DNA from 2 places in the Bradyrhizobium sp. MI1.4 genome. Region 2 is predicted to be linked to the other one. Evidence: predicted binding sites of a transcription regulator. Region 2 holds the regulator's gene; the other holds the start of a gene.
The links. Region 2 encodes HrcA, which represses chaperone genes, less so after heat shock. Its sites were predicted from a motif close to GTTAGCACTCNCNNNNNGNGAGTGCTAAC; they were not measured.
Positions count from the first base shown of each region.

Region 1 (4,417 bases), on a different contig from region 2:
TGCAAGCCGTCGCGCGCAGCCGCACGACAGTTCCGGCTGTGAACTTCGTGTTAAATCGCTTCTGCCTACAAAGACGCGTGAGTGAGGTGGGGGGAGTTCTTGATGGCTATTCACCGCAAACGTTTTCGTGTCGAGGAGGCTATTGTCGGCGAGATGCCCAGCCCCGAAATGATTGAGGAGGCTGCGCCGATGCATAGCGAGATCATGGCCGAGCTGCGTGCGATCCGCACGCAGATGGCGAAGGGCACCGCGCCGTTGTCCGGCAGCGCCGCCATGGCGGCGATCGACGCCTCCACCGCCCACGAGCTCTCCGAAGCCCGTACCATGCTCGATACTTACCGGGCGCAGATCGAGCAGTGCGAGAAGCTGAAGGTCGAGCTCGACCTCATCCACGACGCCATCGACCGCACCAAGCGCGAGATCGCGACACTGCATGGCAAGAGCTTCGACGGCGGCGAAATGGCCAAGGTCAATGGCGAGCTCGGCGCGGTCGTCGGCGGCACCGAACAGGCGACCCAGCAGATCCTCGAAGCCGCCGAGTCGATCGACCAGGCGGCCAGCGCGATGGCCAAGGTGCAATCGGCCGATCAGCAGAAGCGGCTCGCCGACGATATCCAGGAACGCGTCATCTCGATCTTCGAAGCCTGCAACTTCCAGGACCTGACCGGCCAGCGCATCAGCAAGGTCATGAGCACGATGAAGTTCATCGAGCAGCACATCAATTCCATGATGGAAATCTGGGGCGGTGTCGACGCGATCAAGTCTCACGTCGTGCCGCAGGTCGACACTCGCAGCGATGACGACAAGCTTCTCAACGGCCCGAAGCTCGCCGGCGACGTCGGCCACGCCTCGCAGGACGACATCGACGCGCTGTTCGACTGAACGGACGCGACGCTCTGAATAACGAACGCCGGCGCAAGCCGGCGTTTTTTTGTTGTCTATCGTCCCCTGCTGTCATCGTCCGCGCAGGCGGACGATCCAGTATTCCAGAGACGGCAATGATTGAGCCGAGAAGCTGCGGCGTACTGGATGCCCCGCCTGCCGCCTACGCTAAAGCTTCGGCGCCCCTGGACCTCAACCCCGGCGAAGCCTTGGCGTAGCCGGGTCGCGGGGCATGACGAAGGATAGAGACTACGCCCTCGGCGCGCAGCGGACGTAGACCATGTTGCCGTAGCGGGTGGCGGCGTCCTTGTCGATGAAGCGGGTGATGAGGACGCGGCCGTCGAAGGAGACGATTTCGCGGTCCTGCTCGCCGGGCGTCGGACCCGCCGGCCCAATATAATTCTTGCCGCTGGGCGAACCCTTCAGCCGCAGTTCCTGCGGTGTTGCCTGGTCCGCCAGATGCATGATCACGCCGCCGGAGGAGCCGGCGGTGATCACGTAAGGATTTTTGCATTGGGCCCGGGCGGCAGCCTCGGTGCGGGCGCGGTCGGCCGGGTTCTGGAATGAGGCGAGGCCCCAGCGCCCGACGATCTCGTCGGCGCGGATCGACGCGGGCATTTCCGGACCGGTGCCGGGCTCGGCCTCGGGGGGCGGTGAGGACGAAGAAAAGGACGGCAGGCTCATGCCGCCGCCGCAGGCACCAAGCAGCAGCGCCAGGCAAGAAGCCGCCGCCAGATTGGCGATCGTGCGCGCGTGAGCTGAACTGATCATGGCATTCCCCCGGACAAAACCATGGCCGCACCCCTTACGCAGCCAAGCGCAAAACCGCTGCCGGAGCAATGACGTCCTTTAATACGCCGGCACCCCGAACAAGTTTCCAATGTCACCATCCTATATCCGTCTCACCAATCGCTTAACCACCTTTGCTTGACAGGATCGCGGCCAAGCCATATTCCCGGGCGCACCATTAGCACTCTGAAAGATGGATTGCTAACGCGCGCCGATCGATCCTCGGGAAGGGTGGACGGAAGCGCCGCCCGCCCACTTCCTCTCCTTCCGAAGCGAGCCTCCAAAGGGAAACGTCATGACTAAATCCAAATTTCGTCCGCTGCATGACCGTGTCGTGGTCAAACGTATCGACGCCGAGTCAAAGACCAAGGGCGGCATCATCATTCCGGACACGGCCAAGGAAAAGCCGTCCCAGGGCGAAGTCGTCGCCGTCGGCCCCGGTGGCCGCGACGAGGCCGGCAAGCTGATCCCGATCGACCTCAAGGTCGGCGACCGTGTGCTGTTTGGCAAGTGGTCGGGCACCGAGGTCAAGATCGACAACGATGAGCTCCTGATCATGAAGGAGTCGGACATTATGGGCGTGATGGCCTAAGGCCAGACGCCTGAACGGCCGCTGAATGCATGCCCGGGTCACTCGATCCGGGCATGCATCATTCCGCCGGGTTCGATCGCGGACCCCGGAATGAGGCGACCCAATAAGCAAGACACATCACGAAGAAGAGGAATTGCAGACCATGGCTGCCAAAGACGTCAAGTTTTCCGGAGACGCGCGCGAACGCATGCTGCGCGGCGTCGATATTCTCGCCAACGCCGTCAAGGTGACGCTCGGCCCGAAAGGCCGCAACGTGCTCATCGAGAAGTCGTTCGGCGCGCCCCGCATCACCAAGGACGGCGTCACCGTCGCCAAGGAGATCGAGCTAGAGGACAAGTTCGAGAACATGGGCGCCCAGATGGTGCGTGAGGTCGCCTCCAAGACCAACGACCTCGCCGGCGACGGCACCACCACCGCGACCGTGCTGGCCCAGTCCATCGTCCGCGAAGGCGCCAAGTCGGTTGCCGCCGGCATGAACCCGATGGACCTCAAGCGCGGCATCGACATCGCGGTCGCGGCCGTCGTCAAGGACATCGAGAAGCGCGCCAAGCCGGTCGCCGCCTCCTCCGAGGTCGCCCAGGTCGGCACCATCTCGGCCAACGGCGATGCCGCCATCGGCAAGATGATCGCGCAGGCGATGCAGAAGGTCGGCAACGAGGGCGTCATCACCGTCGAGGAGAACAAGTCACTCGATACCGAGGTGGACATCGTCGAGGGCATGAAGTTCGACCGCGGCTATCTCAGCCCCTACTTCGTCACCAACCCCGAGAAGATGACGGCCGAACTCGAGGACGCTTACATCCTCCTGCACGAGAAGAAGCTGTCCGGCCTGCAGGCCATGCTGCCCGTGCTGGAAGCCGTGGTGCAGTCGGGCAAGCCGCTCGTCATCATCGCCGAGGACGTCGAGGGCGAGGCGCTGGCCACCCTGGTCGTCAACCGCCTCCGTGGCGGCCTGAAGGTCGCCGCCGTCAAGGCGCCGGGCTTCGGCGACCGCCGCAAGGCCATGCTCGAGGACCTCGCGATCCTCACCGGCGGCCAGCTGATCTCCGAAGACCTCGGCATGAAGCTCGAGAGCGTGACGGTGAAGATGCTTGGGCGCGCGGGCAAGGTTGTGATCGACAAGGAGAACACCACGATCGTCAAGGGCGCCGGCAAGAAGCCCGAGATCGAGGCCCGCGTCGGCCAGATCAAGGCCCAGATCGAGGAAACCACCTCGGATTACGACCGTGAGAAGCTCCAGGAGCGCCTCGCCAAGCTCGCAGGCGGCGTCGCGGTGATCCGCGTCGGCGGTGCCACCGAGATCGAGGTCAAGGAGAAGAAGGACCGCGTCGAGGATGCGCTCAACGCCACTCGCGCCGCGGTGCAGGAAGGCATCGTCCCCGGCGGCGGCGTCGCGCTGCTCCGCGCCAAGAAGGCGGTCGGCCGTCTGACCAACGCCAATGCCGACGTCCAGGCCGGCATCAACATCGTGCTGAAGGCACTGGAAGCCCCGATCCGCCAAATCTCCGAGAACGCGGGCGTGGAAGGCTCGATCGTCGTCGGCAAGATCCTGGAGAACAGGTCCGAGACCTTCGGCTTCGACGCCCAGACCGAGGAGTATGTCGACATGGTCGAGAAGGGCATCATCGACCCCGCCAAGGTGGTGCGCACCGCACTCCAGGACGCCGCCTCGATCGCCGGCCTGCTGGTGACCACCGAGGCCATGGTCGCGGAGTCGCCGAAGAAGGAAGCCGCTTCCGGCATGCCGGCCGGTGGCGGTATGGGCGGCTTCTAAGCCGTCCGTTCCATTGCAGTGTTGCGAAGGCCGCCTCCGGGCGGCCTTCTTTTTTGCCGATCATGACCCGTGCTTTCCAATTCAACCGGCAGCCAAAACCCACTACGGTGACGCCGATTCGAATTGTTTGGGCCTGATCTCAACGGAAAACCGCTTCACACTTTCCGGGTCATGCCCCATTGCCTCAGGGATTTCGTCGATGCGCGCGCTTGTGTTTTGCTCCACGGCCGTTCTGGCGGCTCTGCTTGCAGGTTCGCCTGAGGTCGCATCCGCCCAGATGAAGCTGGCGCCGAAGGCCACGGCGCCCGGCGGCGTCGAGACGCGCTATTTCACCTCGATCGACGGGTTGATGGACGGCAATGCCGACGTGATCCTGAAGG
Region 1 is NZ_JBVVPP010000009.1:73,398-77,814, reverse strand. Features, by position in the region: gene AC0L23_RS13060 (protein phosphatase CheZ) at 103-882, shown strand; gene AC0L23_RS13055 (hypothetical protein) at 1,132-1,653, opposite strand; gene AC0L23_RS13050 (co-chaperone GroES) at 1,967-2,263, shown strand; gene groL (chaperonin GroEL) at 2,406-4,037, shown strand; gene AC0L23_RS13040 (hypothetical protein) at 4,237-4,417, shown strand, end outside.
Region 1: the regulator HrcA is predicted to act here: its motif matches at 1,849-1,877, upstream of AC0L23_RS13050 (co-chaperone GroES).

Region 2 (4,417 bases):
GCGATTTCGCGCGCGAATGCTGACGCAAACCGCGGCTCGTCGATCGCGGCGTGGCGAACGTGGCTGTTGAAGTCGCAATAGGGGCACTTCGACAGGCAGAACGGCCAGTGCACGTAGACGCCGAAGGCTTCCTTAGCGCGGCTCAAGGCAGATCTCCGCCAGTTTCACGAAGGCGCGGGCACGATGCGACAGGCCGAGACCGAGCGGCGGCAGTCCGTGCTTCTCGATGCTCTCCATCTCGCCGAAGGTGCGGCTATGGCCGTCGGGCAAAAACATCGGGTCGTAGCCGAAGCCGGCGGTGCCGCGCGGCGGCCACACCAGCGTGCCGTCGACGCGCCCCTCGACCTCTTCGAGATGATCGTCGGGCCATGCAACGCAGAGCGCGGAAACGAAGTGCGCCTTGCGTTTGGCCGGCGTGGTCGCGCCGCGCTCCTGCAACAGACGCTCGATCTGCGCCATCGCTGCGGCAAAATCCTTGTTCGGGCCGGCCCAGCGCGCCGAGTAGATGCCGGGCGCGCCGTCGAGCGCGTCGACCACGATGCCGGAATCATCGGCGAAAGACGGCAGCTTCGTTGCCTGCGCCGCCGCGATCGCCTTGATCGCGGCATTGCTGCGGAAATCGTTTCCGGTTTCTTCCGGCTCGGGAAGGCCGAGCTCGCCGGCCGACACTGCTTCGATGCCGTAAGGCGCGAGCAGCTCCTTCATCTCGGCGAGCTTGCCGGGATTATGGGTCGCGATGACCAGCTTTCCGGTGATTCGGCGGTGCATCGGGCTATTGACTACGCTACCGCCAGTTTCTGCAAGTCCACGAGACGCGCGACGCCCTTGCGCGCCAGCGCCATCAACGCCAGGAACTCGGCTTCCGTGAACGGCTCGCGTTCCGCGGTGCCCTGGACCTCGATGATGCGGCCATCGCCGGTCATGACGAAATTGGCGTCGGTGTCGGCTTCGGAGTCCTCGGCATAGTCGAGGTCGAGCACGGGCGTGCCCTTGTAGATGCCGCAGGAGATCGCGGCGACGTTGTCGCGCAACACATTGGCCTTGACCATGTTGCGCGCCTTCATCCAGCTGACGCAATCGGCCAGCGCGACCCAGGCACCGGTGATCGAGGCGGTGCGGGTGCCGCCGTCGGCCTGGAGCACGTCGCAATCGACCGTGATCTGGCGCTCACCGAGCGCTTCGAGATTGATGATGGTGCGAAGCGAGCGGCCGATCAGGCGCTGGATTTCGACGGTGCGGCCGCTCTGCTTTCCGGCGGAGGCCTCGCGGCGGGTGCGTTCCGAGGTCGCGCGCGGCAGCATGCCGTATTCGGCGGTGACCCAGCCGCGGCCCTGGCCCTTCAGCCATGGCGGCAGGCGGTCTTCCAGCGTGGCGGTGACCAGCACGTGGGTGTCGCCGAATTTCACCAGGCACGAGCCTTCCGCATATTTGACCACGCCGCGCTCCAGCGTCACGGGGCGCAATTCGTCGGGCGCACGGCGGCTTGGCCGCATGGGAAATCCTCCAAAACTCTCGGAAAAGGGCTGTTGGCGGTGCTTGTAGGGGGGGTGAGGGTGGGCGGCAAGGGGGAAGATCGAGGCCTTCTTCACCCCCGATTTCCAATCCGCCAACGCCACGCTTGTCAGAAGCATCCGGGATAGACAAATTACCTGTGTCTTAGAGGAGTTACCGTCTGTGGCCCATCACGATCCGATCCATCTGATCGCGCCGCGCGCGGGCCTCGCCCAGCTCAACGAGCGTTCCCGCGACATCTTTCGTCAAATCGTCGAAAGCTATCTCGCGACCGGGGAGCCGGTGGGCTCGCGCAATATTTCGCGCCTGATTGCCATGCCGCTGTCGCCCGCCTCGGTCCGCAACGTCATGGCCGATCTGGAACAGCTCGGCCTGATCTACGCCCCGCACACCTCCGCCGGCCGATTGCCGACGGAACTCGGCCTGCGGTTCTTCGTCGATGCCCTGATGCAGGTCGGCGACCTCAATGACAGTGAACGGCAGGCGATCCAGAGCCAGTTGACCTCCGTCGGCCACGCGCAATCGGTGGAGGCTGCGCTCGAGGAGGCATTGACGCGGCTCTCCGGCCTGACCCGCGCGGCCGCGGTCGTGCTGACGCCGAAATCCAATGCGCGGCTGAAACATATCGAATTCGTCCGCTTGGAACCGGAAAAGGCATTGGTGATCCTGGTCGGCGAGGACGGGCAGGTCGAAAATCGCGTGTTGACGCTGCCGCCGGGAGTTCCATCCTCGGCGTTGACCGAAGCCGGCAACTTCCTCAATGCCCGCATCCGAGGCCGGACCTTGGCCGAGGCGCGGCTGGAGCTCGAGACCGCGCTCGGAGAGGCGCGCACCGAGCTCGATCAGCTGACGCACAAGGTGATCTCGGCCGGCATCGCCAGCTGGTCCGGCGGCGAGAACGAGGATCGTCAGCTCATCGTCCGCGGCCACGCCAATCTGCTCGAGGATTTGCATGCGCTGGAGGATCTCGAGCGCGTTCGCCTGCTGTTCGACGATCTCGAGACCAAGCGCGGCGTGATCGACCTGCTCGGCCGGGCCGAGACCGCGGAAGGCGTGCGGATCTTCATCGGCAGTGAGAACAAGCTGTTCTCGCTGTCGGGTTCGTCCACCATCATCTCGCCTTATCGGGACGCCGCCGGCCATATCGTCGGCGTTTTGGGCGTGATCGGGCCGACGCGGCTGAATTATGCCCGCGTGATCCCCACCGTGGACTACGCTGCCCGCATCGTCAGCCGGCTCTTGGGGGGCTGACCGGCGGCCGGGCCGATCACGGGCGCTTGATTTTCGCCGCCCGAAGCACGATATCCGGGCCAGAAACCCCCTGAGACGAATGCGAAAAGAGAGCCGATGACCGATCGAGACCGGCAACCCGAAGACACGAGTGCTGCGGCCGGCGAGCCCGTGGTGTCAAAACCCTACATCATGCCTGACGATCCCGAGCCCGGCTCCGTCGAGCTTCTGCAGAAGGAAGTCGCCGAGGCGCGCGACCGCATGCTGCGGACGCTGGCCGAGATGGAGAATTTGCGCAAGCGGACCACCAAGGAGGTCGCGGATGCCCGCCTCTACGGCATCACCGGCTTTGCCCGCGACGTGCTCGACATCGCCGACAACCTGCAGCGCGCGCTCGATGCCGTTCCGGCCGAAGCCCGTGCGGCGGCCGATGCAGGCCTCGCCTCGCTGATCGAGGGCGTCGAGCTGACCGAGCGCTCGCTGCTCAGCGCGCTGGAAAAACACGGCGTGAAGAAGTTCGACCCCTCGGGCCAGAAGTTCGACCCGAACTTCCAGCAGGCGATGTTCGAGGTGGCCGATGCGTCGGTGCCCGCGGGCACCGTCGTGCAGGTCATGCAGGCCGGCTACACCATCGGCGAGCGCGTGCTGCGTCCCGCCTTGGTCGGTGTCGCCAAGGGTGGCGCCAAGGCCGCGCCGGCTGCCAACAGCAACGAGCCGAACGGCGCGGCCAACTAGTTGATCCTCATGGGGAGGAGGCGCGTCAGCGCCGTCTCAAACCATGCAGGTCGCGCTGCTGCAGCGGGGCCTTCATCCTTCGAGACGCGCGCGGAGAAGCGCGCTCCTCAGGATGAGGGTCTTGCAGTTTTTTGACCGGGCCTAGGCGCTCGCCGCGATATCTGCGGACTGAATCCGCTTCACGCCGGCCTTGGCCATGTCGGCCCAGGCTTTTGCCAGCGAACCCTGATTGTCGATGCCGCGGCAGGCGTCTTCCACCACATAGACCTCGAAGCCCGCCTTGCGCGCGTCGAGCGCGGTCCAGGCGACGCAGAAATCCGTCGCCAGCCCCGCGACGAAGACGCGCTTGATCTTGCGCGCCTTCAGATAGCCGGCGAGACCGGTCGAGGTCTTGCCGTCGGCTTCGAGGAAGGCCGAATAGCTGTCGACGTCCTTGTGAAAACCCTTGCGGATGATGAGCTCGGCGTGCGGGATCGCAAGGTCTTTCGACAGCGCGGCGCCGTCGGTGCCTTGCACGCAATGGTCGGGCCACAGCACCTGCTTGCCGTAGGGAAGATCGACGGTCTCGAACGGCTTCTTGCCGGCGTGGACTGACGCAAAGGAAATATGGCCTTGCGTGTGCCAGTCCTGCGTCATCACCACATTCGAAAATGCTTTCGAGATCTTGTTGATGACGGGCACCACCTGCTCGCCTTCCTTCACGGCAAGGCTGCCGCCGGGCAGGAAGCAGTTCTGCACGTCGATCACGAGCAGCGCGGATGCATCGTCCGGCTTGATCGATGCCGCTGCCAGAATTGCCGTGGGCGCGAGCGCCACGAGCGCGCTCGTCCCGAGCGCCGCCAAGACTTGTCGCCGATCCAGCATCATTCGCCTCCCTCCAGGATGAACTCAACGGAAGGGGAGCCTAGTTCCGTTCGTATACGAACAGAAGCCCGAAAAT
Region 2 is NZ_JBVVPP010000064.1:21,327-25,743, reverse strand. Features, by position in the region: gene hemW (radical SAM family heme chaperone HemW) at 1-146, opposite strand, end outside; gene rdgB (RdgB/HAM1 family non-canonical purine NTP pyrophosphatase) at 133-768, opposite strand; gene rph (ribonuclease PH) at 780-1,493, opposite strand; gene hrcA (heat-inducible transcriptional repressor HrcA) at 1,675-2,763, shown strand; gene grpE (nucleotide exchange factor GrpE) at 2,860-3,477, shown strand; gene pncA (bifunctional nicotinamidase/pyrazinamidase) at 3,619-4,341, opposite strand.